Linked DNA regions of Nisaea sediminum. The protein of the gene in region 1 interacts with the protein of each later gene in a pairwise test. Links are inferred from orthologs where the notes say so. Each region holds a gene or a part of one and is shown in the gene's direction. Other genes may lie near its edges.

Region 1 (15,247 bases):
TCGTCCTCACGCCGGGAGAGCCTGCCGGAGCGGGAGCCGAGATCGCTCTCAAGGCATGGGCCACGGCGCATGAGCGGCTTCCGCCGTTCTTCCTGCTGGAAGAGCCGGACCGTCTGGCTGCTCTCGCAATCCGGCTCGGCACCGGCACACCAATCATCGAGATCAGTGCCCCCGAAGCAGCCCGTGCGGCGTTCGACAACGGCCTTCCGGTCCTGCCGATTTCCTATGCCGCTCCGCCCGAAGCCGGCCGGCTCGATCCGGCAAACGGCCCTGCGGTGATTGACGCGATCGAACGCGCAGTCGGGATGACCACGGAAGGGCGCGCCGGTGCGGTCGTGACCCTGCCGATCCAGAAAAGCGTGCTGTACGAGGCGGGGTTCCGCTATCCCGGCCATACCGAGTTCCTCGCCGCCCTTGCGGGCCCCGAGATCACCCCTGTGATGATGCTGGCCGCCCCGGAGCTTCGGGTCGTGCCGGTCACCATCCACATACCTCTGAAGCGGGTGCCGGACGTGCTGACGACCGAGATGATCGTCACGAAGGCCCGGATCACCGCGGAGGCCCTGAAGCGGGACTTCGGCTGCGAGCGTCCGCGGCTCGCCATCGCCGGCCTCAACCCGCATGCCGGCGAAGACGGCACCATCGGCACCGAGGACCGGGACGTCGTCGCCCCCGCCGTTGCCGCGCTCCGCGCCGAGGGCATCGAAGCGGTCGGCCCGCTTTCCGCCGACACCATGTTCCACGCGGAAGCCCGCAAGACCTACGACGCGGCGATCTGCATGTATCACGACCAGGCGCTGATCCCGATCAAGACCGTCGATTTCTGGGGGGGCGTGAACGTGACCCTCGGCTTGCCCTTCATCCGGACCTCGCCGGATCATGGAACCGCGCTCGAGCTCGCCGGAACCGGAAAGGCCCATGCGGACAGTCTGATCGCCGCCCTCACCATGGCCGGCGAGATGGCAGAGGCGCGGGCCCGCGCATGACCGATCCGGTGATCCAGGCGATCGAGGCTCTTCCGCCGCTGCGCGACGTGATCGCCCGCTACCAGCTCTCGGCCAAGAAGTCCCTCGGCCAGAACTTCCTGTTCGATCTGAACCTGACACGGCGCATCGCCCGATCGGCGGGCAACCTCGCCAACGGAACCTGTATCGAGGTCGGGCCGGGCCCCGGCGGCCTGACCCGCGCCCTGCTGCTGGAAGGCGCCCGCAAGGTGATCGCCATCGAACGCGACCGCCGGGCGATCGAGGCCATTCAGGACCTTGTGGAGGCGGCGGACGGCCGGCTGGAGATCATCGAGGCTGACGCGCTCGATGTCGATCTCGCGAGCCTCGGGGAAGCCCCCCGGCGCGTGGTCGCGAACCTGCCCTACAATGTCGGCACGCCGATGCTGCTGTCCTGGCTGAAGCGGGCCGAGGCATTCGAGAGCTTCACACTGATGTTCCAGAAGGAAGTGGCCGAGCGGATCGCGGCCTCACCCGGAACCGAGCACTACGGCCGGCTCAGCATCGCGGCCCGCTGGCGGGCGGAGATCTTCCCGCTCTTCGACATCCCGCCGCGTGCCTTCACGCCGCCGCCGAAGGTCACCTCCCAGGTGATCCAGCTCCGCCCCCGCGCCGTCCCGCTTGCCGAAGCCGATCCGGACGTGCTGGAAAAAATCACCGCCGCCGCCTTCTCCCAGCGCCGCAAGATGCTGCGCGCCTCGCTGAAGAGTTTCGGCGGGGCCGAGTTCCTCGAAGCCGCCGCGATCGATCCGACGGCGCGGCCGGAAACGCTTTCCGTAGAGCAGTTCTGCGCCCTCGCGCGGGCAGCCGCACGAAAGTAGGCTTCCAAACGAAACGGGGCGGCTCACGCCGCCCCGCTCTCTCAAAACATCGCTTGGTCCCTCAGGACGGAATCAGCCGGTTCCACCAGCCGCCACGGCGCGGTTTGTCCTCGCTCGGCTTGTCGTCGACATTGACCACAGTCGCGCCCGCGCTTTCCGCGGGGCTGACCGGGGCCGGCTCCTCGACCTTGTCCGCACCGCTGCCGGACGATACCGGTTGCGGCGCGCTTTCGGCGGCCACTGCGGCTTCCGGCGCAGCCTCCTCGGACGGAGCCGCAGGCTCGGTGGTGGCGGTTTCCGGTTCGGCCTTGGGTTCGGTCTTCTTCGCACGGCTGCGGCGGCGCGGTTTCGGAGCAGGCTCCTCTTCCTTCGTTTCCGCACTGTCGGTAGCGGCGCCCGCCTCTTCGGTGGCCGGAGCTTCAGCATCGGCCTCGGCCGCCTTCTTGCGACGGGTCCGCGGCTTGCGCTTGGGCTTCGTTTCTTCCGCCTGGGTCTCTTCAGGCTGCTCTTCCGGAGCCGGAGCCGCCTCGGCGGTCACTGTCTCTTCCGCAGGCGCCGCGCTTTCACCGGAGTCATCGTCGGTTGCCGCAGCCTGATCGGCCGGCTGCTCGGCGCCGTCCGCATTATCCTGCGCAGTCGCACCTTCCTCGCCATTGCCGCGCCGCGAGCGACGCCGTCCGCCGCGCTTGCCGCGCCGGCGGCGCTTCTTGGCGCCGTCTTCGTCCTCGCCGCCTGCGGGAGCGTTCTCACCGCCAGCGGCCTCAGCCGCGGCGTCTTCACCGGCCTCGGCTTCCTCGGAGACGCTGTCACCCTGGTCCTGCTGCTCCGAGGCGCGCTTGTCACCGCCACGGCGGCGGCGGCGGCGGGAACGCTTGGAACGACGCTCGTCGTCCCGCTCCTCGGAGACCTCGTCCTCGTCCTCGTCATCGTGGACAACCGGTGCGGCCGTGATCGGCGCCGCGAGGTCGAGCTTTTCGCTGGCCGGTTTCGGGATCATCCGCTCGATCCGCATGTCCGGCGGAATCAGACTTTCGTCGGCCTCGAGGAAGACCCGGAAGCCGTAGCGCTGCTCGATCGCCGCCAGCGCGTCCCGCTTCTTGTTCAGAATGTAGAAACCGACCTCGGACGGCACGAAGACCGCGATCTCGTTCGATTTCTGCTTGATGCCCTCTTCCTCGATCGCGCGCAGGACATGCAGCGCCGTCGAGTCCGTCGATCGGACGCGGCCGCTTCCGCTGCACTGCGAGCAAACCTGGGTCGAGGCCTCGAACACGCTCGGACGCAGCCGCTGACGCGACAATTCCATCAGACCGAAATGACTGATCCGGCCGAGCTGGATGCGCGCCCGGTCATTCTTCATCGCCTCTTTCATGCGACGTTCGACGGCGTGCTGGTTGCGCGACTCGTCCATGTCGATGAAGTCGATGACGACCAGGCCCGCCATATCGCGCAGCCGGAGCTGGCGGGCGACCTCGTCGGCGGCCTCGAGGTTGGTCTTGAGCGCCGTTTCCTCGATATTCCGCTCGCGCGTGGCGCGGCCCGAGTTGACGTCGATGGCGACCAGCGCCTCGGTCTGGTTCATCACCAGATAGCCGCCGGACTTCAGCTGCACGACCGGATTGTGGATCGCGTCGAGCTGGCCTTCGATCTGGTAACGGTGGAACAGCGGAACCGTCTGTTCCTTGTAGGGCTGCACCCGCTTGGCATGGCTCGGCACCAGCGTGCGCATGAAGTCCTTGGCGATCCGATAGCCGTCCTCGCCCTCGACCAGCACTTCGCCGATGTCGCTCGTATAGAGATCACGGATCGAACGCTTGATCAGGTTCGCTTCCTCGTGGATCAGGCACGGGGCCGACGAGGTCAGCGTCTTCTCGCGGATCTGGCTCCAGAGCCGGAGCAGATATTCGTAATCGCGCTTGATCTCGGTCTTGGTCCGCTGGCTGCCAGCCGTGCGAACGATGACCGCCATGCCTTCCGGCACGTCCAGCCCCTCGACCACCTGCTTCAGGCGCTTGCGGTCGGCGATATTGGTGATCTTACGGGACACCCCTCCGCCCCGCGCCGTGTTCGGCATCAGCACGCAATAGCGGCCGGCGAGCGAGAGATATGTCGTGAGGGCCGCACCCTTGTTGCCTCGCTCCTCCTTGACGACCTGAACCAGCATGATCTGACGCCGGGTCACGACTTCCTGGATCTTGTAGCGCCGGGAGAGGTTCTTGCGCGGACGGTCGTCCTCGGCATCGTCGGTATCGTCGCCGCCGACGCTTTCCGGCGGCGGTGCCGGCGGAGCGTCTTCGTCATCGTCGTCGCCGGCTGCGTCGACCGGCATGTCCGGAACCTCGACCGCACTCTCTTCGGACGGATCCTCGGCAGGCGCGCCACCCTCCCGCTCCTCGGCAAGCAGGGCTTCACGGTCCTCTACCGGGATCCGGTAATAATCGGGATGGATTTCGCTGAAGGCCAGAAAACCGTGACGGTTTCCACCGTATTCAACGAAGGCTGCCTGCAGCGAAGGCTCTACCCGGGTAACCCGGGCGAGATAGATGTTTCCCTTAAGCTGCTTGCGGGACTCCGTCTCGAAGTCGAAGTCTTCGACACGATTGCCACTGAGAAGGACCACCCGGGTCTCTTCCTCTTGGGTGGCATCGATCAACATGCGTTTTGACATTAAAAGGTGACTCCTGGGCCACGCGGGTCGCGCGCCGCATCGCGAGATTCACTCTCCCGACCGATATCGGCGCCGCGTTCGCGGGCATGTTCTGTGAGGGCGAAACGTGCTGGGGAGCAAGTGAGGCTCCGGCATCGCGTTTCCGTTCGGTGGTCGAGATCCCGACCGTCCGGCCCAGTCCGTCATCCTCGCGCCCGCCGTCACCCGGCAATGCCGCAACGCGGCACCGAGAAGGAACGGACAGATTTGAGCGAGTGTGGGTCACGGTCGGAACAGGTCCCGTTGTGTAGAATAAGGCGCAATCCCGCGCCAAAAGGGGAGCCTCATCGCCGCGTTTCCGAAGTGTTTGAGGCGGAAATCCGCGCTGACCGCAACGGTCCAGCACACGCGTAACATAGTCACTTTGTATTTTCGGAACAATCATTTCCTGCAGGCACGGCAAAATTCATGTGACGCTCAAAAACCATGCTGCAATTGTCTGATACACTGGGATATTATTGCAATCTCGATCATCCGCCGCTAAAAATAGTGGGAATTGCGGCATCGACGCTCCGCGGCAGCGACGCGTCAACCGGGTGTAGCTCGTGATACAACGCCTGTTCATCCTTCTGACGCTCCTGCTCGGTGCCCTTGCGGCGCCGCAGCACGCTATGGCCGTCGACGGAGCGGTACGGGACATCCGAATCGGCCAGCATCCGGACAAGATCCGCTTCGTGATGGATCTCTCGCAGGATCTGGATTTCACCGTCTTCAGCCTCGCCGACCCCTATCGCGTGGTGATCGATCTGCCGGAAGTCGATTTCGAGCCTGGCGCAAATCCCGATTCACGCCGTCCGGCGGAGATCAAAGGGTTCCGGTTCGGCCTGTTTCGCCCCGGAACCTCGCGGCTGGTGATCGACACGGCGAAGCCGTTCTCCGTCGCCTCCGCCTTCAGGCTGCCGGCCAAAGAGGGCTACGGACCCAGGATCGTGATCGATCTGAAGCCGACGACCCGGGCCGCCTTCCTTGAGGAGTCTCAGAAGTCGGTCGCCGCATTCCAGGCGAAGAGACAACCGCGACTCATGGCGCCGGAGCCTGCCGTGCCGCCGCTGCTGACACGGCCGCCGCGCTCGGTGAACGAGAAGATCATCGTCGCCATCGATGCGGGCCATGGCGGCGTCGATCCCGGCGCCATCGGCGTTTCCGGCATCTACGAGAAGGAAATCGTGCTGAACGCCGCTCGCGTGCTGAAGAGCGAGCTGGAGCGGACCGGACGCTACGAGGTGATTCTGACGCGCGACCGCGACGTCTTCCTGCAACTGCGCGAACGTATCGCCGTCGCCCGCCGCGAAGGCGCCGACCTGTTCCTCTCGCTGCACGCGGATTCCATCCCGAACCGAAATCTTCGGGGCGCCTCCGTCTATACCCTGTCGGAAAACGCCTCGGACAAGGAAGCGGACCTCCTGGCGAAGAACGAGAACAAGTCGGACATCATCGCCGGCATGGATTTCGGCACAGAGACGCCGGAAGTCACCAGCATCCTGATCGATCTCGCCCAGCGCGAGACGATGAACCATTCGGCCCGCTTCGCAGGCATGCTGGTGCGCGAGATGCGCGGCGAGGTCAAACTGCTGAAGACGGCCCACCGGTTCGCCGGATTCGCCGTGCTGAAGGCGCCCGACATCCCGTCGGTTCTGATCGAACTCGGCTTTCTCTCGAACAATCACGACGAGAAGCTGTTGCGCTCGAACGCGCATCTGACACGCGTCGCCGCCGCTTTACGGCGGGCCATCGACGACTATTTCGATCTTGTTCAGTCGGCCGCCCGCGCCAATTGAACAAGATCGCGTGTTCGGGCTTTATGATGGGCACCATCTACATGACATCGCGCACAATCATGACACATTGATCGTGATAATGTACGCGCGTCCCGCCGCCCCATAGCGGCTCAACCGGAGACTCTGACCTCACTCATGCGCTGGGTACTGATCCTTTTCTCGACCGTTCTGCTCGGCGGCCTTGTCGCGGTCGGCGGCGTGCTCTGGGGCCTGCACCATTTCGGACGCGGGCTGCCGGACTACAAGCAGCTGGCGGATTACGAGCCTCCGGTGATGACCCGCGTGCATGCCGGCGACGGCCGCCTGCTCAGCGAATATGCCCGTCAGCGCCGGGTCTTCGTGCCGATCGAGGCAATGCCCCGGCGCGTGATCAAGGCGTTCCTCTCCGCCGAGGACAAGAATTTCTACAGCCATCCGGGGATCGACTTCTTCGGCCTCGCCAAGGCGATGATCGACAACGTTCGCAACCTTGCGCAGAACCGCCGGCCGCGCGGCGCCTCCACGATCACCCAGCAGGTGGCGAAGAATTTCCTTCTGACCAACGAGGTCTCGATCGAGCGGAAGGCGAAGGAAGCGATCCTGGCGCTCCGCATCGAGCGGGCGATCAGCAAGGACCGGATCCTCGAACTTTATCTGAACGAGATCTATCTCGGCCTGCGCTCCTACGGTGTGGCAGCCGCCGCGCTGAACTATTTCGACAAGAGCCTGGACGAACTGACGATCGCGGAGAGCGCCTATCTCGCCGCCCTCCCGAAAGCGCCGAACAACTATCATCCGGTGCGTCAGCACGATGCCGCCCTCGTCCGCCGCAACTGGGTGATCGGACAGATGGCGGAGAACGGCTTCATCAGCGTCGCGGATGCCGAGCGGGCGAAGGCCGAACCGCTGACGATCCATGAGCGCTCCGTCACCGAGGTTGCCGAAGCGGATTACTTCGCCGAGGAAGTCCGGCGCTGGCTCGTCGACCGTTTCGGCGAGGATGGACTTTACGAAGGCGGTCTTTCGGTGCGGACAACGCTCGACCCGAAACTGCAGCGCATCGCCGACGAAGCCCTGCAGTGGGGGTTGATGCATTACGACCGGCGGCACGGCTGGCGCGGCGCGCTCGGCAAGATCGACATCGTTGCCGGCTGGGGCGATGCGCTCGACGCTTTCGCCGTTCCCCCGACCGCGCCGGCGGAGTGGCAAAAGGCGCTCGCGCTGATCGTCGAGGACAAACGCGTGCAGGTCGGCTTCCCGGACGGCTCGTTCGGCGAGATTCCACTTGCCGAACTGACCTGGGCCCGTCCCTGGCGGGAAGAGCAGCGCCTCGGCCCGAGCGTCAGGAAAGCGTCCGATGTGCTTCAGCCGGGTGACGTGATCTTCGTCGAGCCGATCGAGAAGGACGACGACGGCACCCCCTACCCGGACGGAACCTTCACCCTGAGACAGATCCCGAATGTCGACGGCGGTATTGTCGCGATGGATCCCCATACCGGGCGCGTTCTGGCCCTCTCCGGCGGCTGGAGCTTCAAGGAGAGCCAGTTCAACCGGGCGACCCAGGCCAACCGGCAGCCGGGCTCCTCCTTCAAGCCCTTCGTCTATCTCGCGGCGCTCGAGAACGGCTTCACCCCAGCCACCCGCATCCTCGACGCGCCTTTCGTAATCGATCAGGGCCCCGGCCTCGGCAAGTGGAAGCCGGCCAACTACACGAAGGAATTCTACGGTCCGAGCCCGATGCGCCTCGGCATCGAGAAATCGCGCAACCTGATGACCGTGCGGCTGGCCCAGACCATCGGCATGGATCTGATCACCGACTATGCCCGCCGTTTCGGCATCGACGACAACATGCCGAAACACCTCTCCATGGCGCTCGGCGCCGGCGAGACCACCCTGCTGAAGATGACCACCGCCTATTCGATGCTGGTCAATGGCGGCAAGCGCGTGGTGCCGAGCCTGATCGACCGTGTTCAGGACCGTAACGGCCGGACGATCTACCACCACGATACCCGCGAGTGCGCCGGCTGCGTCGCCGCGCGCTGGCGCGGCGAGCCCGCGCCGACCATTCCGGACACCCGCGAGCAGGTCGCCGACCCGGCCTCCGCCTATCAGATGGTCAGCATGCTCGAGGGCGTGGTCCAGCGCGGCACCGGCCGGCGGATATCGACCATCGGCAAGCCGCTCGCCGGCAAGACCGGAACGACCAACGACAATATCGACACCTGGTTTGTCGGGTTCACGCCCGATCTCGCGGTCGGCGCCTTCGTCGGGTTCGACCAGCCGAAGACCCTCGGCCCGCGCGACACCGGCTCCAATGTCGCCGCCCCGGTCTTCAAGAAATTCATGGAGGAGGCGCTGGTCGACAAGCCGTCGATCCCGTTCCGGATCCCGCCGGGCGTCCGCAACGTCCGGATCAATGTCGCGACCGGCGCGCTGGCCCAACCGGGCGACAGGGACGTCATGGTCGAAGCCTTCAAGGCCGGCACCGAGCCGACCGGCGAGAGCGAGATCGTGTTCGGCGGCGACGCGGCCGGCTGGGACGCCCAGGGCCCCGGCAACACCGCGCCGGTTGCGGGACGCGGCTCCGGGCTTTATTAAGAGCGCCCACGGATTTTCCAACCCATCGAGGGAGTGCGTCGGCAATGCGTGCCGAGATCACCGCGACCGCCGAAGAGATCAAGCAGTCGATCGAGCTGCTGAGGAGGCATCTTTGACTGGGATGCCGCCCATGTCCGCCTTTCCGAGCTGAACGCCCTCGTCGAGGACCAGAGCCTCTGGGACGATGCAGAGCGCGCGCAGAAACTGATGCGCGAGCGCACCCAGCTCGAGAAGAGTCTGAACGACGTCAAGCAGCTCGAACAAGACCTCGCAGACGCGCTGGAACTAATCGAGCTCGGCGAGATGGAAGAGGATCAGGGTGTCGTCGACGAGGCCGAGAAGTCCCTCTTCGCGCTGAAGGAGATCTGCGAGAAGCGCCAGATCGAAAGCCTGCTCTCCGGCGAGGCCGACGGTTTCGACTGCTATCTCGAAGTTCATGCCGGTGCCGGCGGCACGGAGGCGCAGGACTGGGCCTCGATGCTGCTGCGCATGTACACCCGCTGGTGCGACGCGCACGGCTACAAGGTCGACTGGCTGGAAGAGAGCGCCGGCGAAGAAGCCGGTATCAAATCCGCGACGATCAAGGTCAACGGCCACAACGCCTATGGCTGGCTGAAGACCGAGAGCGGCGTCCACCGCCTGGTGCGGATCTCGCCCTATGACAGCGCCGCGCGCCGTCATACCAGCTTCTCCAGCGTCTGGGTCTATCCGGTGATCGACGACAGCATCGACATCGTGATCGAGGAAAAAGACCTGCGCGTCGACACCTACCGCGCCTCGGGCGCCGGCGGTCAGCACGTCAACCGGACGGACAGCGCGGTCCGCATTACCCACATCCCGACCAACATCGTCGTGCAGTGCCAGAACGACCGCTCGCAGCACCGCAACCGCGCGACCGCGATGGACATGCTCCGCGCCCGCCTCTACGAGGCGGAGCTGCAGCGCCGAGAGGAAGAGGCGAACGCGGTCGAGGCCACCAAGTCCGATATCGGCTGGGGCCACCAGATCCGTTCCTACGTCCTGCAGCCCTACCAGATGGTGAAGGACCTCCGCACCAGCGTGGAGACCTCGGCGACGGGAGCCGTGCTCGACGGCGATATCGATCTGTTCCTGGAGGCATCGCTGGCGCAGAAACTCGGGGACGGCGACAAGGCCAAGGCGGCGGGATAATCCGTGTTCCCATGCGTCATCCCGATGAAAATCGGGATCCACTGCAGCAGATGTTGTTTCCGAGAGTGGATCCCGGCCTTCGCCGGGATGACGGCACGAGGAGATCCCGCATGAGCGCATTTTTCGAGGAACTGGACTACCGCCCCACACCGATCGGCCCCGTCAGCCTCCGCCGTCGGCGCGAGCTCAGGCTCGATGTCGATGTCTTCGAGATCATGCTCGGCGACGAACACCTGATGTCGAGCCTGTTCACGGCATCTGAGATCGCTCTCGCCAACCTCGGGATTGCAGCACTCGACGGTGTTGGCCTGGAGGTTCTGGTCGGCGGCCTCGGACTTGGCTACACGGCCGAAGCCGTTCTTGCGCACGACAGGGTCGGAGCGCTCGTCGTGGTCGACTATCTGGAAGCGGTCATCGACTGGCACCGCACCGGCCTCGTGCCAATGGGCACCGCCTTGGCGGATGACCCGCGCTGCCGCCTGGTCGAGGCGGATTTCTTCGCCGGTGCGGCCAGTGAGACCGGCTTCGATCCCGAAACACCCGGTCGCAAGTTTGACGCCATCCTGCTCGACATAGACCATTCGCCGGAAGCGCTGCTCGACGCGCGCAGCGCAAGCTTCTACGGATCGGACGGTTTGAGGGCGCTGGCCACCCATCTGAAGCCCGGCGGCATCTTTGGCCTCTGGTCAGACGACAGGACCGATCCCGCTTTCACCGAGCGGCTTTCAGGCGTGTTCTCGGAGGCCTCGGCGGAACCCGTGACATTCCACAACCCGCTGCAGGACCGCCCCTTCACGCAGACGGTCTATCTGGCACGGCGCGACTAGCACCGGTCCATCAGACCAAGCGACCGGAAGATGCGGCAAGTTCTCCCGTAGCTACCCGCTAACTCCCTTTTAAATAATAATTTATATGAATTTATCTATGAAAAATTGAGTTTTGCTCCTGTATGGGTCAAGATCGAAGTCAGTATTGGACTGATTTCTTACAGAAACCGGGGGATAACGATGAGTTCACTTCATCGGGTGGTTCTTTTTGCGTTTCTCGTCGGTGGAACGTCTACGAGTCCGGCATCTGCAAAAGACTGCATGGAAGCATCGGATGCTCCGATCCCGGATGTCGAAATCCAGTCGTTCGACAAAGCCCCGCCGGAGGTTGCGCAGTGGTTGGGGCATTTCAAAGGGGCATGGTATTCGCGGGGCGAAGTGGCGCTCTGCCAACGCCTCATCATTTACCGTATTGACGCGAAAGAGAACGGTGAAGACTACGCTGTACGGACGAAATACTCCCATGGCGTCTATCCGGCATGGAGAATTGCCGAGCCGAATGTTTACGATTGGCATGGAAAACTAAACGACCGCGGCGAACTGACGCTCAAATGGAAGACTGAGACTGGGTGGTCGCGAATTGCGACCTATCGCATACAAGACGCGAACTCACTCAGCGGAACCTTCGCATGGGGCAAGGGTGATGAACCGCACAATGGCTGGAGCATAGTCAACACCGCCCCAACGAATCTCATGCGACAAGATTAGGCAGGCGGCAATTTCCGCCGGTCAATTGTCGCCTTTCGCCTTCCCTATCGGGGTCACATTCGCATCCGGACCGCTTGGCACCTCGTCGGCTCGGTCGTCGTCCTCCACATCCACTGTCCGCTGCAGCCGCAGGTACGACCGGTAGCTGAAGGGCAGCGAGACCAGATATGCGAACAGCAGCGCGGCGAAGAACTGCCAGGGTGCACTGACCAGCCAGGCGACGCAGAGGCCGAAGACGATCAGCAGCGGCAATACCAGCTTCTGCGGGACGCGGGCGCCCTTGAAGCTGTAGGTCGGAATCTGCGAGACCATGAGCAGACCGACGACGACCTGCCAGATGGCGAGGAAATGCGGCTGGTGCAGGAAGGTGAAATCCGCCTCGAAACTGAGGATCAGCGGCAGCAGGCCAAGGCCGGCCGCGGCCGGCGCCGGCACGCCGGTGAAGAAGCGGTAGGTGAAGGGCGGCAGGGTCGGGTCGTCCGTCTTGGTGTTGAAGCGCGCGAGCCTGAGCGCCATGCAGGTCGAGAAGAACAGCGCCGCCATCCAGCCGAAGCTCTTCAGATCGTGGGTCGACCATAGGAAGAGGATCAGCGCCGGCGAAACGCCGAAGCTGATGAAGTCACCTAGAGAGTCCAACTCGGCGCCGAACTTGCTCTGGCCTTTCAGCAGACGCGCCATGCTGCCGTCGAGCGTATCCAGGATCGCCGCGACCGCGATCGCGCCGACCGCCAGCGTCCATTGCTCGTTGAGCGCGAAGCGGACGCCCGAGAGGCCGGCGCAGAGCGCCATGACCGTGATCATGTTCGGGATCAGCTTGCTGATCGAAATCACCGGAAGCCGGCGCCGTTTGGCCCTGATCATCGTCTCGTGTCCGTTTCCCGTTGCCGTGTCCGCAGATTGCTCAGCGGACCTCGCCCCTGCGTGCCGCCTCCGTCGCATTGAGGTCGGCGATCACCGTTTCGCCGGCCACCGCGCGCTGTCCGACCGTCACCAGCGGATTGACGCCTTCCGGCAGGTAGACGTCCACCCGGCTGCCGAAGCGGATCAAGCCGAAACGCTCGCCGGCGCGCACCGGCTGGCCTTCCTGAAGGTAACAGATGATGCGGCGGGCAACCAAACCGGCGATCTGCACGAAGGCGACCTTGCGTCCGTCCTTCATCTCGACCGCGACCAGCTGGCGCTCGTTCTCCTCGCTCGCCTTGTCGAAGGCGGCATTGACGAACTTGCCCGGGACATAGGCGAGCTTTGCGACCTCGCCGTCGACCGGGATCCGGTTCACGTGGCAGTCGAAGACGTTCATGAAGACGGAGACCCGGCACATCGGCTTGTCGCCCATCTCGAGCTGCTTCGGCGGCGGCGCGTCGACGATCATCTGCACCACGCCGTCGGCGGGTGTGATCACCAGCCCCTCGCGCACCGGCGTCACCCGGTCCGGGTTGCGGAAGAAATAGACGCACCAGAGCGTCAGCATCACGCCGACGAAGCCGAGCGGCTCCCAGACCGCATAGAGCAGCAGCGTCAGGACCGCGAAGGCGGCGATAAAGGGATACCCCTCGCGCGCAACGGGGACCAGAACGCCTTTCAGAACGCCGTCGTCCTGCTGATTCAACATAGCTTGTCCGTCCGAATGAGTTGAAGGCGGCTTAGTTCAGGGCCGGCAGACCGAAGACCTGGCCCGGATAGATCAGGTCCGGATCGCGGATCTGGTCGCTGTTCGCCTGATAGATCTCGGTATAGCGGAAACCGGAGCCGTAGACCCGGCTCGCGATCCGCCAGAGATTGTTGCCGGGCTGTATAATGACAACGGAATCCTGAGGCAATCCCGTGAACGGGACCGCACGCACGAAAGGCAGCTCGATCCGCGCCAGAACCTGTCCGCCCTCGGAGACCTGATCGACGCGGACCTGGTGGGTTCCAGCTTCGATACTCCGCTCCGGCTTGACCGACCAGTTGCCGGCAGAGTCGGACTTGCCACGCGCCGCGAGCTCGTTGTCGACATAGACCTGGACATCCGAGTCCGCCGACGTCTTGCCGCTGAAGACCACTGCGCCCTTTTCGTCATAGTCGATCACATCAAGCGAGACGCCGGGTTTGGCGCCCGCACCCTCAGTCGCGCTCTTCTCCGGGAAGGACTGCGCAGCCGGCTTGGGCGCCGGATCGGCATTGGCGACTTTCGCCGGCGCTTCGGCCGCCGGAGCGGGCGCCTGCAGGATCTTCGTCGGCTTGCTCGGAGCCTGCTCGCGCGGCACGACCATCGCGAGCGGCTTCTGCGTCTCCGTATTGTCCCGGCCGGCGATGTCCTTGCCCTTCTCCGGGATCACGACGACGACGGCATTGCCGGACTTCGTCGCTTCCTTGTCGCCTTCGCCCGGCGTCTCGAGCGTCAGGACGCTGCTCCCGGAGGGCAGCTTCTCTTCCGGCAGGAAGACCCAGTCACCCTTGTCGTCCGCCTTGACCTCGCCGATCCGCTTGTCGCCGTCCATGATCCGGACTGTCGCATTCGGCAACGCTTTGCCGGCGATGACCGTGTTGCCTTCCGGATCGACGCGGACGACGTCGAAACTCGGCTGCGAGAGATCGGGCTTGTCGTCACCGCTTTCGGCAGCAGCGACCGGTGCTTCCACAGTAGCGGGAGCGGGCGCCTCGGTACTGGGAGCAGGGGCCGGTGCGGGAGCTGCTTTCGGTGCCGCCGCTGTCTCGACAGGAACCGGCCTGACATCTTCTTCCGATGTCAGGTAGAACAGCCCGCCAGCCATAGCCAACACCAGGACTCCGGCGGCGCCAATGATGTATGGCTTACTCAGCATGTTCTCGGGGCTCCAATACGCGCTCGGTCGACAATAAACCCTTACAAACCCGCGCGCAATGCAGGCGGAACCGCCCTTTTTAGCCGCTTGACCGGACCCGGGCGGGGTGGGATAGACGAGCGCATGAGCGAGAAAAAATCCATCTGCGTATTCTGCGGTTCCTCCGGCAAGGTCGACCAGGCCTACCGCGATGCCGCGACCAAGTTCGGCACCCTGATCGGCGAGCGCGGCTACAACCTCGTCTATGGCGGCGGGCGTGTCGGTCTCATGGGCCTGACGGCCGATGCCGCGCTGGCGGCCGGCGCCGCCGTGACCGGTGTGATCCCGAAGTTCCTCGAGGATTACGAGGTCGGGCATCAGGGCCTGAACGAACTGATCATCACCGACAACATGCATGACCGCAAAAGGATCATGTACGAGAAGGCCGACGCGTTCGTAATCCTTCCGGGGGGCCTCGGGACCATGGACGAGACCTTCGAGGTGATCACCTGGACCCAGCTCGGCCTGTCGAAGAAGCCGGTGGTCCTCGCCAATGTGAACGGCTTCTGGGATCCGCTGGTCGCGCTCGTCGACCATTTCGTCGCCACGAATTTCGCCAAGCCGGAAAACCGCAACTTCATCCAGGTCGCGGATACGCTCGAGGGCGTGTTCCCGTTCGTCACGGAAGCGCCGGTCACCCACGGCAAGGTCGAATCCAAATGGGTCTGACGGCCTGATTTTGATTATTCGTCCGCAACGTCACGAGGTCAGTGCCGCGCGCGCATCTTGCATTGCCGCGCCCACCTGATATTTTGCCGCCCGCTGCTCACAAGATTCCATCCACAAAGGAGCCAGGAAGATGGCCAAGA
Region 2 (15,135 bases), on another replicon or contig:
AAGACCGCCTTCGTCCAAAGAATGGATCTTTGGGCGCGCCACCTGATGCCGGCGGCGCTGACGCTGTTCCTGGTGCTTCTGAGCGCTGTTCCCTTGGGCATCCCTGGCTATGCGCAGGTCGCACCCTCTCTCACGCTCATGTCGGTCTTCTACTGGGTCGTCTATCGCCCGGACCTGATGCCGGCGGCGCTGGTCTTCGTGACCGGGCTCGCGGAGGATCTGGTGAACGGATATCCGCTCGGCCTCACCGCCATCGTCTTCCTCGCCGTTTACGGGGTTACCGGCACCCAGCGTCAAACCTTCGTCGGCAAGCCGTTCTTCATCGTCTGGGGCGGTTTCGTGCTGATCTCCTTCGGGGCGTTCGCGCTCGGCTGGATCCTGATGTCGGTCTTCTCCCTCGCCTGGATCTTCCCGGACACGGTGATGTTCCGTTTCGCCCTGACCGCGGCGCTGTTCCCGGCGGCGGCCTGGATCTTCGTTCGCGTTCACCGCTATCTGGTGCGATGATGAGCCGATGAAGAATCCCAAAGATCAGGATACAAAGCGGGCCTTTACGCGCCGCTCTCTGATCCTCGGGGCCGGTCAACTCGGCCTTGTCGGGGCCCTCGGCGCGCGCCTCTATTATCTCCAGGTCGTCGAGGCGGACCGCTACCGGACGCTGTCGGAGGAGAACCAGTTCAACCTCGAGCTGCTGCCTCCGACCCGCGGGCTGATCCTGGACCGTAACGGGATCGAAATCGCCTCCAACGAGGATAATTTCCGCGTCGACCTTGTCCCGGAGCAGACCAACGACGTCCGCGCCACGATCGAGGCGCTGCGCCAGATCGTTCATGTCGACGAATGGAACATCAAGCGCGTGTTGAAAGAAGTCTCGCGCAAGCGCAGCTTCGTGCCCGTGACCGTGGTCGAAAACCTGACGCGCGAGGATATCAGCCGCGTCGCGGTCAACGCGCCCTATCTTCCGGGCGTGAGGATCGAGGAGGGGCGCTCGCGCCATTACCCGTTCGGCTCCAAGGCGGTGAATGTGACCGGCTATGTCGCCGCGGTCTCCGACAGCGAGCTTACCGGGGACCCGGTGCTGGAGCTCCCGGATTTCCGGATCGGCAAGAGCGGGATCGAGAAACTCTTCGACGAGCGGATGCGCGGCGCGGCCGGTCGCCGCCAGGTCGAGGTCAACGCGCTTGGCCGGATCATCCGCAAGCTGCCGGGCGACGATGGCCAGCCGGGACAGAATATCCAGCTCACCCTGGACATGGACCTGCAGACCTACGCGCATGGAAGGCTCGAGATCGGCACCTCCGAGCGGGTCCCGATCGCGGATATCAGGGTGCAGGAAGCGCTTGCCCGCTCCGGCGTGCCGAAACGTTATCTGGAGAACGAGGACGGTACGGTCTTCCTCGACAAGGACGGCAACATCGTGCCGGGCGAGAGCGGCGGTGCGGTGGTGATGGACGTCCATACCGGCGAGATCCATGCGCTCGCTTCGACGCCGGGTTTCGATCCGAACAATTTCAACAAGGGGCTGAGCGCGCGCGACTGGGAGGACCTGCTCTCCAATCCGCGCCATCCGCTGACCAACAAGGCGATCGCAGGCACCTACCCGCCCGGCTCGACCTTCAAGATGATCGTGGCGCTGGCGGCGCTCGAGGCCGGGGTCGCGGGTCCGGAAACCCGGGTCTTCTGCAACGGTCATATGGATCTCGGCAATGCCCGTTTCCATTGCTGGAAGCGCTGGGGACACGGCCACATGGACGTCATCACGGCTCTGGAGCAGAGCTGCGACGTCTATTTCTACGAGGTGGCGAAGCGCGTCGGCATCGACCGGATCGCGGAAATGGCACGCCGGTTCGGGCTCGGGGAAAGCCTCGCCATCGAGCTGCCGGGCGAGCGCGGCGGTCTGATCCCGACCCGCGAATGGAAGCTCGCGGTGATGGGCGAGCGCTGGCAGAAAGGTGAAACCCTGGTTACCGGCATCGGCCAGGGCTTCGTGCTGACAACACCGCTGCAACTCGCCGTCATGACGGCGCGCATGGTCAATGGCGGCTATGCCGTGACGCCGTCGCTGGTGCGCAAGCCGGACGGGGCGATCCAGGAACCGCCGAAGGTGAATGTGTCGCGCACGCATCTGTCTCTTGTGCTCGAAGGCATGCGTCGCGTCGTCAACGGCCAGCGCGGTACGGCGCGGACCGCAAAGGTTCCGGGCGCGGATTTCGAGGTTGGCGGCAAGACCGGCACGTCCCAGGTGCGCCGGATCACCAAGGCGGAGCGCGCCGCAGGCGTGATCGACAACGAGGATCTTCCCTGGCACCGGCGCGACCACGGTCTTTTCGTCGGCTATGCGCCCGTGGCGGCGCCGCGCTACGCGGTCGCCGTCGTGCTGGAACATGGCGGGGGGAGCAAATATGCGGTTCCGGTCGCCCGCGACATCCTCGCCAAGGCGATGGAGCGGGACGGACTGAAATCCTCCGAGGCCGATCCGGTGAGCATTCTGCCGGATGGCGAACAGACGGAGCGGGGGTAAGCCATGTCGATCGGAATGCCGTCGAGTTCCCTCAATCCGCCCGAGCTTACGCTCGGTACCAAGCTGCAGCAGATCAACTGGGGGCTGATCCTGCTTCTGGTCCTGATCTCTTCGGTCGGCTTCGCGATGCTCTATTCCGCCGCCAACGGCAGCTGGACGCCCTGGGCCGTGCGCCAGGCGATCCGTTTCGGCATCGGTCTGGTCATCACACTCGGCATCGCGCTGATCGACATCCGCTTTCTGCTGCGCTGGGCCTACCTGTTCTACTTCATCACTCTCGGCCTGCTCGGCGTGGTCGAGATCGCGGGCGAGATCGGCATGGGCGCGCAGCGCTGGATCGATGTCGGGTTCTTCCGCCTGCAGCCCTCGGAACTGATGAAGCTGGCTCTGGTGCTGGCCCTGGCGCGCTACTTCCATCACCTGACCTTCGAGGAGGTCGGGCGCATCCGCAGCCTGTTCGCGCCGCTTTTCCTGGTGTTCGCGCCGGCCATCCTGGTGCTGCGCCAGCCCGATCTCGGCACCGCGGGCATGATCATCCTCGGCGGCGGCGCGATCTTCTTCCTGGCCGGCGTGCGGATGTGGAAATTCATCACTGTGCTGGTGCTCGGGCTCTCCGCGATCCCGGTCGGCTGGCAGTTCCTGCACAATTACCAGAAGAACCGGATCCTCACCTTCATCAACCCCGAGAACGATCCGCTCGGCGCCGGCTATCACATCCTGCAGTCGAAGATCGCCCTCGGTTCCGGCGGGCTGTTCGGCAAGGGCTTTCTGCAGGGCTCGCAGAGCCATCTGAACTTCCTGCCGGAGAAACAGACCGACTTCATCTTCACCATGCTGGCCGAGGAGATGGGACTGGCGGGGGCGATGTTCCTGCTGCTGCTCTATGTGCTGGCGCTCGGCTACGGTTTTGCCATTGCGCTGCGCAGCTCGAGCCAGTTCGGCCGCCTGCTGGCGCTCGGAACCACGACGACGCTGTTCCTCTACGTCTTCATCAATATCGCGATGGTCATGGGGCTGATCCCGGTGGTGGGCGTTCCGCTGCCGCTGATCTCCTACGGCGGCACCGCGATGCTGACGGCGATGATCGGTTTCGGGCTGATTATCAACTGCTACGTTCACAAGGATGTCGAAATCGGCCGTCAGGGGCTGGACGATCACCACCGCTGAAGCGTGGCTGAGGCTTTTCGAAAGTCGTTCCGATAGACTTTTAGACGATTTTTGAAGTAAACTTCGCGTGTTCGAGTTCTGCGCGCGGCTTTCTCCCGCCGAATCGCGCGGTCCGGCAAACCGGGTGAGTGCTGCAAGTGGACCAGATTGAACGCAAGAGTTTGAAGATCCTCGCCGACTCGACGCGGGAAAGCCATGGCGAGAGCGATCTGACGCGCAATCTCGAGGCCGCCGCCGAGACGGGCAACCGCGAACATTACGATCGCGCTAAGGACTCTTTCGAGGCCCTGCCGGCGGAACAGAAGCGCACGATCGGCGCCGGCGCCGTCGTGCAGGCCGAGACGGTGAAAATCGAACTCAAGCGCGCGAAAGCCGCGACCAAGGCAGCACCGAAGCGCGACGAGCCACAAGAGGTCAGCATGGACTGGCTTCTGGGAAAGACTGAGGCCCCGGCGAAGAAATTGCCGCAGACCGAAGCGAAATACCGCGAGCGAAAGAAAACCGAGCCGACCAAACAGGCGCCGCTGCCGGACGATGAGTCCGGAAACTGGAACTGGCAGGCCTTGCCGGACGATCCGCTGATGCCGAAGAAGAAGAAGGATCCGCTGCAGGAGCTGCGAGAGCAGATGCTCGGCCCCGATCAGGGCCACACTTGGCGCCGCTCGCTTCCGTCCGGCGAATAGCCGAAACAACCGCCTTCACCGATTTGTCGCTTTGGCCCGCACCGGGGGTTCGATAGAGTCGTCCTGCAACTCATGCAGGGGAACGGCCATGATCTTCCCAATCCGCCTGTTGACGGCGTTTGCACTCTGCCTCTCACTGAGCCTTGCCTCCCAAAACGCGCGGTCCGACTCCACCGACCTGGTGGTCCTGACCGTGAGCGGTCTGGTCTCGAAGCCGAACCGGGGTCCCTCGGAACCGTTCGGCGATGCCTTCCTGAACGCCCTCGAGGAGCGTTTCGAAAAGGCGCGCAGCTTCACCTGGGGCGAGCTGGAGGCCCTCCCACAGGTAGAGCTGGAACTCCGCTATCCGAATTGGCCGCGCGCGGTCCGCTTTCGCGGCCCGGCGCTGGAGGCCGTGCTCGAGAGCGCCGGCGCGGGGGGAAGCAGCGTGCTGGTGCAGGCGCTCGACGGCTACGCCCCCGGCTTCGAGCGGGCCGCCGTGCGAAAGGCCGGAATGGTGCTCGCGCTGGAGGCGGACGGCAAACCGATCCCGCTCGGCGGCCGCGGCCCGCTCTGGCTCGTCTTCGAGCCGGGCGCACTCGACGGCGGCAAGGCCGTCGAGGATGACGCGGGTCTGGTCTGGGCGGTGTTCCACATCAAGGTGACCAACGGAGAATAGGCGCCGACGCACCCGTTTCGCCGCATTCCGGAAACCTGTCGAAAAACAGTCACCGAAGGCTTGCAATCCGGAACGGGCTCCGGTATCAATCCGCTCCTTCGACGGGCGGGCGCATAGCTCAGTTGGTAGAGCAGCTGACTCTTAATCAGCGGGTCCAAGGTTCGAGTCCTTGTGCGCCCACCACTTTCCGCCTTGATATTGAAGCGTTTTTCCGCTCCGCGCGGTAAGCTCGACAGGGCGCTCCGGCAAGCTTTCACAATCTCACTCCGACAAACGTGCGCTGTCTGTTCTCAGCGCGCGACGCTTATTGCCAGCATCCCTAGTCGGCTGTCGGCTGCGACGGGTACAGCGCTCAAGCGTCTTGAAGTTGTTGAAGAAGTGCTTAGGAGCTTATCCTTCTCGCCGGGCAACCAAGTACCTCGAATTCCAACGCGATCGGGTGCGTGCCCTGAATGCTGCCGGAACGGGCCAGCAAGACCCGAGGGCGAAGAGGAGGGACTTCCATGTCGAACACGCGCGAAACCCAGGAAAATCAACCCTGGAACGGCCCCCGCTGGGCCACCAGCAGGCATAATTTCGATCCGGCCATCGCGGTTCCGCCCCGCCCGGTCGAGCTGCACGACCTGACGCTGCGCGACGGCGAGGAATCCGCAGATCTCGCGTTCACCACGGCTGACAAGGTGAGGATCGCGGAGGCTCTGGCCCGCCTTGGGATCAGGCGCACCGAGATCTTCCTGACGGTGCCAGGCTGGCAGGAGGTCATCCGCGAGATCATGCGCCGGGATCTCGGCATGGATTTCTGGGTCACGTGGCAGCCGGGACGGGTCGAGAAGGCGCTCGAGCTCGGCGTGCGCCATGTCATGGTCTGGTACCATATCGGCGACGAGATGCAGCGGCATGTCTTCAAGACCAGCCGCGAGGCGCAGTTCGAAAAGATGGTGCAGGAGGTTCGCGCGGCGCGTGCGGCGGGCTGTATCGTGAACCTCTTCATGCCGGAAACGACCCGCGCCGATCTCGAGCACATCACGATGGCCGCCAAGGCGGCGGAGGCGGAAGGCGCCGAATATATCACCGTCGTCGACAGCCAGGGGATAGCCCGGCCCGCCGCGATCCGCTTTCTGGTCAGCCATCTCAAGCAACAGACGGGCCTCAAGGTCGAGGTTCATTGCCACAACGATTTCGGTCTCGCGGTCGCCAATGTGCTCGGCGGATATGAGGGCGGCGCCGACGTGCTCCAGGTCTCGATCAACGGGATCGGCTATCGCGCCGGCAACGCCTCCATGGAGACTGTCGCGGCGGCACTCAAGATGATCTACGGCGCCGAGACGGGGCTCCAGCTGGACCGGTTGCCGGAAGTCTGCCAGCTCGTCGAGAGCATCAGCGGCCTGCCGATCGACTATTACAAGCCGATCGTCGGCCGAGGCGCGTTCCGCTACGAGCAATGGCGCGCCATCACCGAATTCACGAATGCAAACGAACGCCGTTTCGCGTTCCCGTTCGAGCCGGAAGTCGTCGGCCGCACCGCGGAGCTGGTCATCGGCAAGTGGAGCGATTCCGGTGCCGTCGTCCAGAAGCTGGCGGAATACGGGCTCAAGGCGACGCCCGAGCAGGTCGGCCGCATTCTGACCCGGAGCCAGCGCGCCGGTGCCGCGCGCCACCGGCCGCTCGAGGATGGCGAGTTCCTGATCATCGCGGAGCAGGAAGGCGTCACCGACGCTGAAAACTGAAGCGTCTAAGGCCCGTCGACGCCGGCCGTCATAGTTTGTGAAGCTGTCAGGGTACGGGCCACTTTGTCCGTATTCGCGTGACGAAAATTTTTTTGCTGCCCCTGTTGAATCGGTCTCGAGTTGACCATTTCTCTTCCACGTCACGTGCATCCGAAAATGTCACGGACGCGGAGAGAGACCTGAAATGTTCGCACTCAAGAGGCTGACCGGCGTCGCGGCGGTCGTCGTCCTCGCCCAGGCCGGTTCGGCATTCGCCGCCGGAAAGAACCCGACGAAAATCACCAGTCAGCAAGCCTGCGAAACCGCGATCAAGGATACGCAGGAGGCCCGGGCCGGAAATCCCGTGCTCGGCCCGAAAGCGGCAAAGGCTTTTGACGGTATTATGGATCTGGCCGCCCAGCGTTGTCAGTCCGGCGAGTTTCAATATGCAGACGATCTGCTGGTGATCGCGCGCGGCATGGTCGCGTCGGAGTAATCCGGTTCGTATCTTTGTGCGCCGGACCGGGTAAAGCCGGTCCGGCGCGCGACGCCACCTGGGGCTACCCGTCTTCCGGCGGGGGCTCGCGCGTCCGCTCGAAATCGAGTACCGCCATCAGCATGTTGACGGTATCGCCGTCGTTCGACAGCGGCAGGAGCACGCGCTCGATGGAGTGGTAGTAGTCGTTTATCTTCCGGAAGGAATGATCGGAAAAGAGGGGACGCTTCTCGGTGGCGCAGAGCATGTACTCGCCGAGCACCTTGCTTCTGACGTCGCCGAAATCGATCTCGTCCATGTACATGCCGGTATAGTCGCTGCCGAACATATCCACGATCTTGGTGCCTGCGAGCCGGACTTTCAGCCGGATTTCCGGTCGCTCGACATCGACAAGGATCATGGAGGAGAGCAGTTTCGGCATCTCGACCGGATCGAAATCCGCACGGGCCGGCATGCGCCGGTCGCCCCGTTTGCCCTCCCACAGCCTGTAAGCCTCGCGCACGAGGGGAGATCTTACGTCTTCCAGCCGCTTCTCAGAGGCGATCATGCGTTGGCGCCATGTCTGATTGTACTGCGCAGAATACGTCAATCTAACATTGATAGCGGACGAATATTTCCTGTTTCGGTTTGAGGTTTTTCCGGCCGCGGGAGCCGGGCCCGCACGGGCCGCACTCATGAAACCGGGCCGCATCCCCTGATTTGCAGCGTCGCCTGTCCGTCCGGCAGGAAGACGACCGTCGAGGGCGCTTCTCCGACCATTGTAAGGATCAGGCCCGTGCCGGCGATCTCCAGTCCGTCAATCACCGTCTGGCTCCAGGCACCGTCCGTCAGCGTATCGTCGACATCGACCATGAAGATTACCCGGCGGCGCGCCTCCAGCGTACCGAACTGGATCGAAGCGGTCCGGTCTCCGTCTCGGACGGGTGAAAAACCACGCACCGCCTCCCGACCCTCGAGGATCTCGAACGGCTGGTAGACACTCGCGCCGGCGCCGCCCTCGGAGATGTCGAAGACAAGGCCGCCGGCGGAGCTTCGCAGATCGATCTGCAGGCCGAAATCGTGAAGGTCGCAGTCGCTCCGGTTCTCCACGACGATCAGGTCCACTGGTGAGGATTCCGTGAAGCTGACCGCGAGATCGGCAAGCACCGTCGACGGGGGCAGTAGCAATACTGCCTTGAAGAACGCGCGAAGAAACATGCAATCGATATAGAGCGGCTCCGGCCCGGCGCAACATTCGCGCTAGTCGGCTGCGCTCCAGTAAAAGCTCGTGTTCTTGAGGGCCGTCTCGAAACGTTCGATCGACGCGATGGCCGCATCGCCGCGCTTTACCGCGACAGCCGCGCTGACGGCTTCGAGGGCGGCGTTGAGGCTGGTCTTGGAGGGAAAGTAATGCGGATTCCTCGTGCCGACGAAGATCGCGGCATCGGCGATTCGCGTGAGAGGCGACGAGGGGCGGTCCGTCAGGATCGCGACCTTGGCACCGTTTCGCTTGGCATAATCCGCTGCCTCGATCGTCGGGCCAGCGTAGGGCGCCGAGCTGATTGCAAAAACTGCCTCTCCGGGGGCGATAGTCGCAATTCCGTCGGTTGCCGTCTGTCCGGCGATATTGACGAGTTCGAGCGCGGGCTGCGCCATTCGGCAGACATAATGAAAGGTCGCTGCGGTACCGAAAGTGGCTCCGGTGGCAATTATGTAGGTCTTCGGTGCCGCGGCGATCAGGGTTGCCACTTTTTCAACGCCGCGCACGAAACGTGGCTCGCTGAACTGTTCGAGTGCCGCGATACCGGCCGTGGCCGTGGCCCCGACCAGGCGGGCAATGCCGCCCTCTCGTGTCTGCTGCCGCAGGTCGGTCGCACGATCCCTGTACCGGCCGCCCGTCAGGGTTTCCCGGAATACATCGCGGAAGTCTTCATAGCTTTCGTATCCCATGCGGCGTGCCAGACGGAGCATGGTTGGCGGCGAGACCTTTGCCCGATCCGCGAAGCGTCGCATTGAACTGACCGCGACCGCGCCCGGATTTTCCATCACGGCTGCCGCCGCCCGCTGGAGGGTCGGACTCAATCCCGCCAGGGCTTCTGCAATCTCATTGATCAGATCGTCCATCCCGCGGCCTCGCGATGTGTAACGTTTGGAACAAAATATGAGATCACCGTTACAAGTATAGAGGAAAATCGCCCTATACCCGGCATTTGATGGGGAGCCGTTAAGATTGACAATCGAAACATTTGTTTCGTACCGTTTTCGCAACGCCGCGTGGGCTGTTCTGGGCTGGCGGCGACAAGAAAAACATCATGCCAAATGGCAGGGGCCGGATCGCGTCCGGTTCAGTGAGGCTAAGCGACAACAGGAGATTCTCAGATGAAGAAAGTTTTCATGCTTTCGGCTGCGGTGTTGATGGCATCCGCTGGCATTGCCACTGCCGCGCAATGCACGAACGACACCTGGAACAAGGTCATGAGCCGCGGCAAGATGGTGGTGGGCGTCAAGGCCGACTACAAGCCGTGGGGCTTCAGGGACGAGTCAGGCAATCTCGTCGGGATGGAAATCGACATGGCGAAAGCCGCCGCGGAAGCGATGGGCGTCGATGTCGAGCTGGTTCCGGTGCAGTCGTCGAACCGGATGCAGTTCCTTGAGCAGGGCAAGATCGATCTGATGATCGCAACCATGTCCGACCGGCCCGATCGGCGTAAGATCGTCGGTATCGTGCAGCCGAACTATTATACGTCCGGCACCAATATCATGGCGCCGAAGGCGCTCGGTCTGACCAAGTGGGAAGACCTGCGCGGCAAGCCGATCTGCGGGAAGCAGGGTGCCTTCTACAACAAGATTGTGACGGAGCGGTACGGTGCCAAGGTCATTGCCTTCACCGGCAACGCCGAGGCCAAGCAGGCTCTGCGCGACAAGAAATGCATCGCCTGGGTCTACGACGATTCCTCCATCGGCTCCGACCTGGCGTCCGGCAACTGGGACGATTTCGAGATGCCGTTGAGCTCCGAAGACGACAATCCATGGGGACTCGCTGTGCCGCTGGCCGAGAAGGATTGCATCTTTGGCAACTTCATGTCCGGTCTCAGCTACAACTGGCTGCAGAATGGCCAGCTGATCGAGTGGGAGAAGAAGTGGGGCATCAAGCCGACCTCCTTCCTCGCGGATAAGAAGGAGCGATTCAAGGACTGGATCGAATAGTAAGATTCTGATCTTCCTTTCGGAGGCGTCACCGCGTTGGCGCCTCCGTCAGCTATTGGACCGGATCGGATGATCGACTTCATTCGCCAGTTTTTCCTCGATCTCTACGAGGTGGCGCCGCGCTGGAACTTCATTTTCTTTCACGATCCGGTTCAATGGGAACGGGTCGTGGAGGGATTTTGGGTGACGCTCGAGCTCTCGGTCGCCTGCGTCATTTTCAGTGTGCTGATAGGCATCGTCGGAGCCTGGGCGCAGGGATCTCCAAACCGAGTCCTGCGCGCCGTGGTCCAAGGCTATATCCAGTTTTTCCGGAACACCCCGCCTTTCGTGCAGTTGCTGTTCTTCTATTTCGCGCTCGGGCAGTTCACGCCGACCTATTCGCCGGATGGCTGGCTTGAGGTTCCGGTCATCACCAATGTCGGCTGGGCGATCATTTCTCTCAGCTTTTTTGCGGGTGCCTTTAACGTGGAGATCTTCCGCTCAGGGATCGAGGCGGTTCCGGACTCGACCAAGGAAGCGGCGGAAGCACTCGGCTTCAATCGGTTGCAAACCTACATATACATCGTTTTTCCGCTCGCTTTCCGGGTCAGCCTGCCGGCCTTGAATAACAACCTGGTCAACTTGGTGAAGACCACGACGCAGGCTCTCGCGATTGCCGTTCCGGAGCTGCTCTACCAGTTCGTCGGGATCTGGAACGATTATCCCTCGGCGATGTATCCGTCGCTGACCATGGTGTTTCTGATTTATATCGGCCTCGTCGGCATCCTGGTCTTTTCCATGCACCGTTGGGAAAAGGCGATGCGCATTCCCGGGTACGGGCTGTGAACGCGCGCCGGATCCCAGGCGTTGCCGCTCCGGCCACGACCGATCTGCCGGTGCTTCTCCCGCTCGATCGGGCGAAAGCCCGTGGTCCGGACCCCTATTTGCTGACCCGGTGGCTCGCCGGTATTCCGCTATGGGTCCCGGTGCTGCTCGCATTCGTGAGCGGCCTCTGGCCGCTTGCCGCAGAGGCCGCGTTCAATACCACCGATGCGTTTCAAACCCTGTTCCGCTGGCTCTGGTTCCTGACGTCTAAGGGTTTTCTTTTCAACGTGCTGATCTCCTTCTTCGCAATGGCGATCGGGACAGCGCTCGGGGCGGTGCTGGGGTTGGCGCAGATCTCGCTCAATCCGGCGGTTCGGATTGCGGCGAAGTTCATCACTCAGGCGTTTCGCAATTCGCCTTGGCTCGTCCTGCTCTACATCGTTCTGCTCGCCTTTCCGTTTGAAATCGTGATTGGCGACATGATTATTCCGGTGCCGGACTGGATGAAGGCTGTGATCGGCCTCAGTCTGCCGGTCATGGCGAACATTTCCGAGATCGTTCGGGGCGCCGTGCAGTCGGTTCCGACGGCGCAGTGGGAGGCCTCAGAGTCTCTTGCTTTCACCCGCACGCAGACGCTCTGGCGCATCATCCTGCCGCAATGCTTCAAGCGGATGATCCCGCCCTGGATGAACTGGTACGCAATCCTGACTATGGCGACCCCGCTCTGCTCTCTGCTTGGCGTCGAGGAGTTGCTCACTCTGAGCCGGCAGGCCATGGAGTCCGCCGGCAACCAGCCGGAACTTCTGGTGCCGTTCTATGGCTTCGCGCTGCTCATTTTCTTTGCCTACTGCTATCCGATCGCCCGTCTTACGGTCCGCCTCGAGCGGCGGTTCGCGGTCAAGCTTTGAAGGAGGCCGATCTCATGACGACGGCGACGTGGACCCCCGACCAGCCGATGGTCAGCGCGAAGGATGTGTACAAGTCCTTCGGCGACGTTGAGGTGCTGAAAGGCATCTCCATGGACGTCATGAAAGGCGAATGCGTCTGCATCATCGGCCCCTCCGGTTCCGGGAAATCGACGTTCATCCGATGTATCAATGCACTCAACGATATCCAGAAAGGTTCGATCACGGTCGAGGGGCAGGAGGTCAACGATCCCTACCTGGACAAGCTGGAGCTGCGCAAGAAGGTCGGAATGGTGTTCCAGCAGTACAACCTGTTCCCGCACAAGACCGCCCTCGAAAACATTATGATGGCGCCTGTTCTGGTTCTGAAACAGGACAAGGACAAGGTTGAAGCGCTGGCCCGGGAGTTGATCCGAAAGGTGCGGCTCGAAGGCAAGGAAAATAGCTATCCGGGAGAACTTTCTGGCGGCCAGCAGCAGCGTGTCGCCATTGCCCGATCGCTTGCCATGTATCCTGATGTGATGTTGTTTGACGAGGTCACCGCGGCGCTCGACCCGGAGACAGTGAAAGAGGTGCTGGTTACGATCCGCGAACTGGCGGAGGAGGGCATGACCTGTATCCTCGTCACGCATGAGATGGGATTTGCCCGCGAGGTGGCGAACCACATCTATTTCACCGACCGGGGGATCATAGTCGAGCATGGCCCGCCCTCGACATTCTTCTCCGAGGCGAAGGACCCGCGCACGAAAGAGTTCCTGAGCCAGATTCTCTAGCGACTCAGGCCAACATCCCTGCCTCGGCTGCGATCGCGTCGGCGAGGAAATTCATCATCGCGGCGACGCGCTCGGTCTTCATCAGGTCGGGATGGGTCGCGACCCATAGATCGAACTCGATCCGGTCCGGGAAGTGCGGCGCCGGAACCAGGCTGGAGCTGTTGCGGGCGACGAAGGATGGCAGCATGGCGATACCAAGGCCGGCCTCCGCCAGCCGGGCGAGTGTAAGGAAACTGTCCGCCGACAGATGGACGGCGTCCCCGATGCGCCTGTCCTGCCAGTCCCTTACGACGGTGCGCGGTAAGCTGATGGCGAGCCAGCGGTGATCCTGCGGCTCTGCGCTGGGGTGGCTGGCGAGATAGTCGGGATGCGCGTAGACGGCGAGCCCCATGGAGCAGATCCGCCGTCCTGTGAGCCCCTCCGGCTGGGCCGATGTCGGGCGCAGGGTGATTTCCGCCTCCGGACGCGCCATGTCGACATGGCGGTTCGAGACCACCAGATCGACGCTGAGCTTCGGATGCAGCCGGGCGAGGTCGCCGAGGATCCGAGGCAGGATCAGGTCGGCGACGGAGTCGGTCGTGGTTAGCCTGACGGTGCCTTCCAGCCCTTTGCCGAGAGTCGGGATGACCCGTTCGATGCGCCGGGCCGTACGCCCCATGCTTTCGATGGCAGCGAGCATTTCCCGCATTTCTGTTTTTACCCGGTAACCGCCGGGCGGGCGTTCGAACAGGGTGAGACCGATATCCTTCTCGAACGAGGTGATGCGGCGCAGGACGGTCGCGTGATTGACGCCGAGCGCGCGGGCGGCGGCGGAGAGCGATCCGCGCTCCGCCACCGCGAGAACAAATTGAAGATCGTCCCAACGGATATTGTGCATCATCGCACACTTTTCGGTGAAGTTTTAGGGAATGTACAGAAATTTGCGCGGCGATAGCCTATAAGAACAATCAATCATAAATGTCTGAAACGGGAGAGTGATCATGCGGAAAGTCTCTATCGCGTTGGCCGGAGCGGCCGTCGTCGCGACGCTTGCCGGCACGTCGGCCTTCGCGGACGGCCATCTCGAGAAGGCCATCGAGGCGCGCAATGCTCAGATGAAGCTCTATTCGTGGAACCTCGGCATGCTTGGCGGCATGGCCAAAGGTACGGTCGAGTACGATGCGGCGAAGGCCAGTGCCGCGGCGTCGAATCTCGCGGCCCTCTCTGCGATGAGCTCGCAGGGCATGTGGCCGGAAGGTTCCGACAGTTTCGCGATGGAAGGCAAGACCCGGGCGATGCCGGAGATCTGGACGACCTATCCGGCGATTTCCGAGAAGGGCGCGGCCCTCAAGGACGCCGCCGCGAAACTGGCAGAGGTCGCCGGCAATGGACTGGACGCCCTCAAGGGCGGTGTCGGCGATGTCGGCAAGGCCTGCGGCGATTGCCACAAGCAGTTCCGTATGCCGAAGTAAGCGCGTCCGGATGTCTCCGGAGCCGGAGATCCGGCTCCGCCGGAATTGAGGAGCTCGTCTATTGGCCGGTCGAATGCGTGGAGCGCTGCTTGGAGCCGCCGCCCTTGGTGTACTCGGAGTTGCGGCGGCCTGGTTTATCTCCGCGCCGGCTCGGATCGATGCGGACGACCTGCCGGCACAGGCCGGAGATCCGGAGAGGGGTGCGGCCTTGTTTGCGGTCGGCGGGTGCGTCTCGTGTCATGCGCTCGAAGGTGCCAAGGGTGCGGATCGGCTTGTGCTTGCGGGCGGCCGGGCCTTCAGGACCGATTTCGGAACCTTCCGTGCACCGAACATCTCGCCCGATCCGGAGGCCGGTATCGGGCGCTGGGAGGCGGTCGATTTCGTCAATGCGATGAAATTCGGCACGGCGCCGGACGGAAGCCATTTCTATCCCGCCTTTCCCTATACGTCCTATGCGAGGATGAGGGACGAGGATCTGCTCGACCTCTGGGCCTATCTGAGGATTCTGCCGGCGAGCGGCCGTGCGAACGAACCGCATGAGATCGGTTTTCCGTTCTCGGTTCGCCGCGCTGTCGGCTTCTGGAAACTGCTCTATCTCGATTCCGGTCCGGTCATTCCGGTCGATGCGGAGCTCGAGCGTGGGCGCTATCTCGTCGAGGGGCCGGGGCATTGCGGAGAATGTCATACGCCGCGCACGGCGATCGGCGGCCCGGACCTCGCGCGATGGCTCGGCGGCGGTCCTAATCCGGACGGTGAGGGGACAATCCCGAACCTGACCCCGGCAG

The links.
Region 2: the proteins of IG122_RS20545 (region 1) and mrdA interact in binary tests that used the Escherichia coli proteins (3 or more experiments, as listed by UniProt). The link is inferred for Nisaea sediminum from one-to-one orthologs.

What each region holds. Positions count from the first base shown.
Region 1 is NZ_JACZCQ010000011.1:62,199-77,445, forward strand. What follows is about bases 6,103-9,166. They hold IG122_RS20545 (penicillin-binding protein 1A), read left to right. Parts: upstream 6,103-6,445; coding sequence 6,446-8,887; downstream 8,888-9,166. Other genes in these bases: IG122_RS20540 (N-acetylmuramoyl-L-alanine amidase), read left to right, coding at 6,103-6,310. Also shown: 4-hydroxythreonine-4-phosphate dehydrogenase PdxA, read left to right, coding at 1-986; 16S rRNA (adenine(1518)-N(6)/adenine(1519)-N(6))-dimethyltransferase RsmA, read left to right, coding at 983-1,825; IG122_RS20535 (Rne/Rng family ribonuclease), read right to left, coding at 1,887-4,493; more of IG122_RS20540, read left to right, coding at 5,078-6,102; IG122_RS20555 (spermine/spermidine synthase domain-containing protein), read left to right, coding at 10,168-10,884; IG122_RS20560 (hypothetical protein), read left to right, coding at 11,065-11,592; IG122_RS20565 (CDP-alcohol phosphatidyltransferase family protein), read right to left, coding at 11,614-12,453; IG122_RS20570 (phosphatidylserine decarboxylase), read right to left, coding at 12,494-13,204; IG122_RS20575 (LysM peptidoglycan-binding domain-containing protein), read right to left, coding at 13,236-14,399; IG122_RS20580 (LOG family protein), read left to right, coding at 14,523-15,107; IG122_RS20585 (NADP-dependent isocitrate dehydrogenase), read left to right, coding at 15,238-15,247. UniProt on the Escherichia coli protein: Cell wall formation. Synthesis of cross-linked peptidoglycan from the lipid intermediates.
Region 2 is NZ_JACZCQ010000003.1:485,599-500,733, reverse strand. The notes cover bases 66-3,017. They hold mrdA (penicillin-binding protein 2), read left to right. Parts: upstream 66-514; coding sequence 515-2,521; downstream 2,522-3,017. Other genes in these bases: rodA (rod shape-determining protein RodA), read left to right, coding at 2,525-3,017; mreD (rod shape-determining protein MreD), read left to right, coding at 66-507. Also shown: rod shape-determining protein MreC, read left to right, coding at 1-1; more of mreD, read left to right, coding at 1-65; more of rodA, read left to right, coding at 3,018-3,688; IG122_RS07445 (hypothetical protein), read left to right, coding at 3,826-4,371; IG122_RS07440 (hypothetical protein), read left to right, coding at 4,460-5,029; IG122_RS07430 (LeuA family protein), read left to right, coding at 5,533-6,756; IG122_RS07425 (hypothetical protein), read left to right, coding at 6,941-7,231; IG122_RS07420 (PAS domain-containing protein), read right to left, coding at 7,296-7,778; IG122_RS07415 (hypothetical protein), read right to left, coding at 7,904-8,428; IG122_RS07410 (MurR/RpiR family transcriptional regulator), read right to left, coding at 8,471-9,334; IG122_RS07405 (transporter substrate-binding domain-containing protein), read left to right, coding at 9,590-10,417; IG122_RS07400 (amino acid ABC transporter permease), read left to right, coding at 10,487-11,242; IG122_RS07395 (amino acid ABC transporter permease), read left to right, coding at 11,239-12,129; IG122_RS07390 (amino acid ABC transporter ATP-binding protein), read left to right, coding at 12,144-12,899; IG122_RS07385 (LysR family transcriptional regulator), read right to left, coding at 12,904-13,779; IG122_RS07380 (c-type cytochrome), read left to right, coding at 13,880-14,350; IG122_RS07375 (cytochrome c), read left to right, coding at 14,424-15,135. UniProt on the Escherichia coli protein: Catalyzes cross-linking of the peptidoglycan cell wall. Responsible for the determination of the rod shape of the cell. Is probably required for lateral peptidoglycan synthesis and maintenance of the correct diameter during lateral and centripetal growth.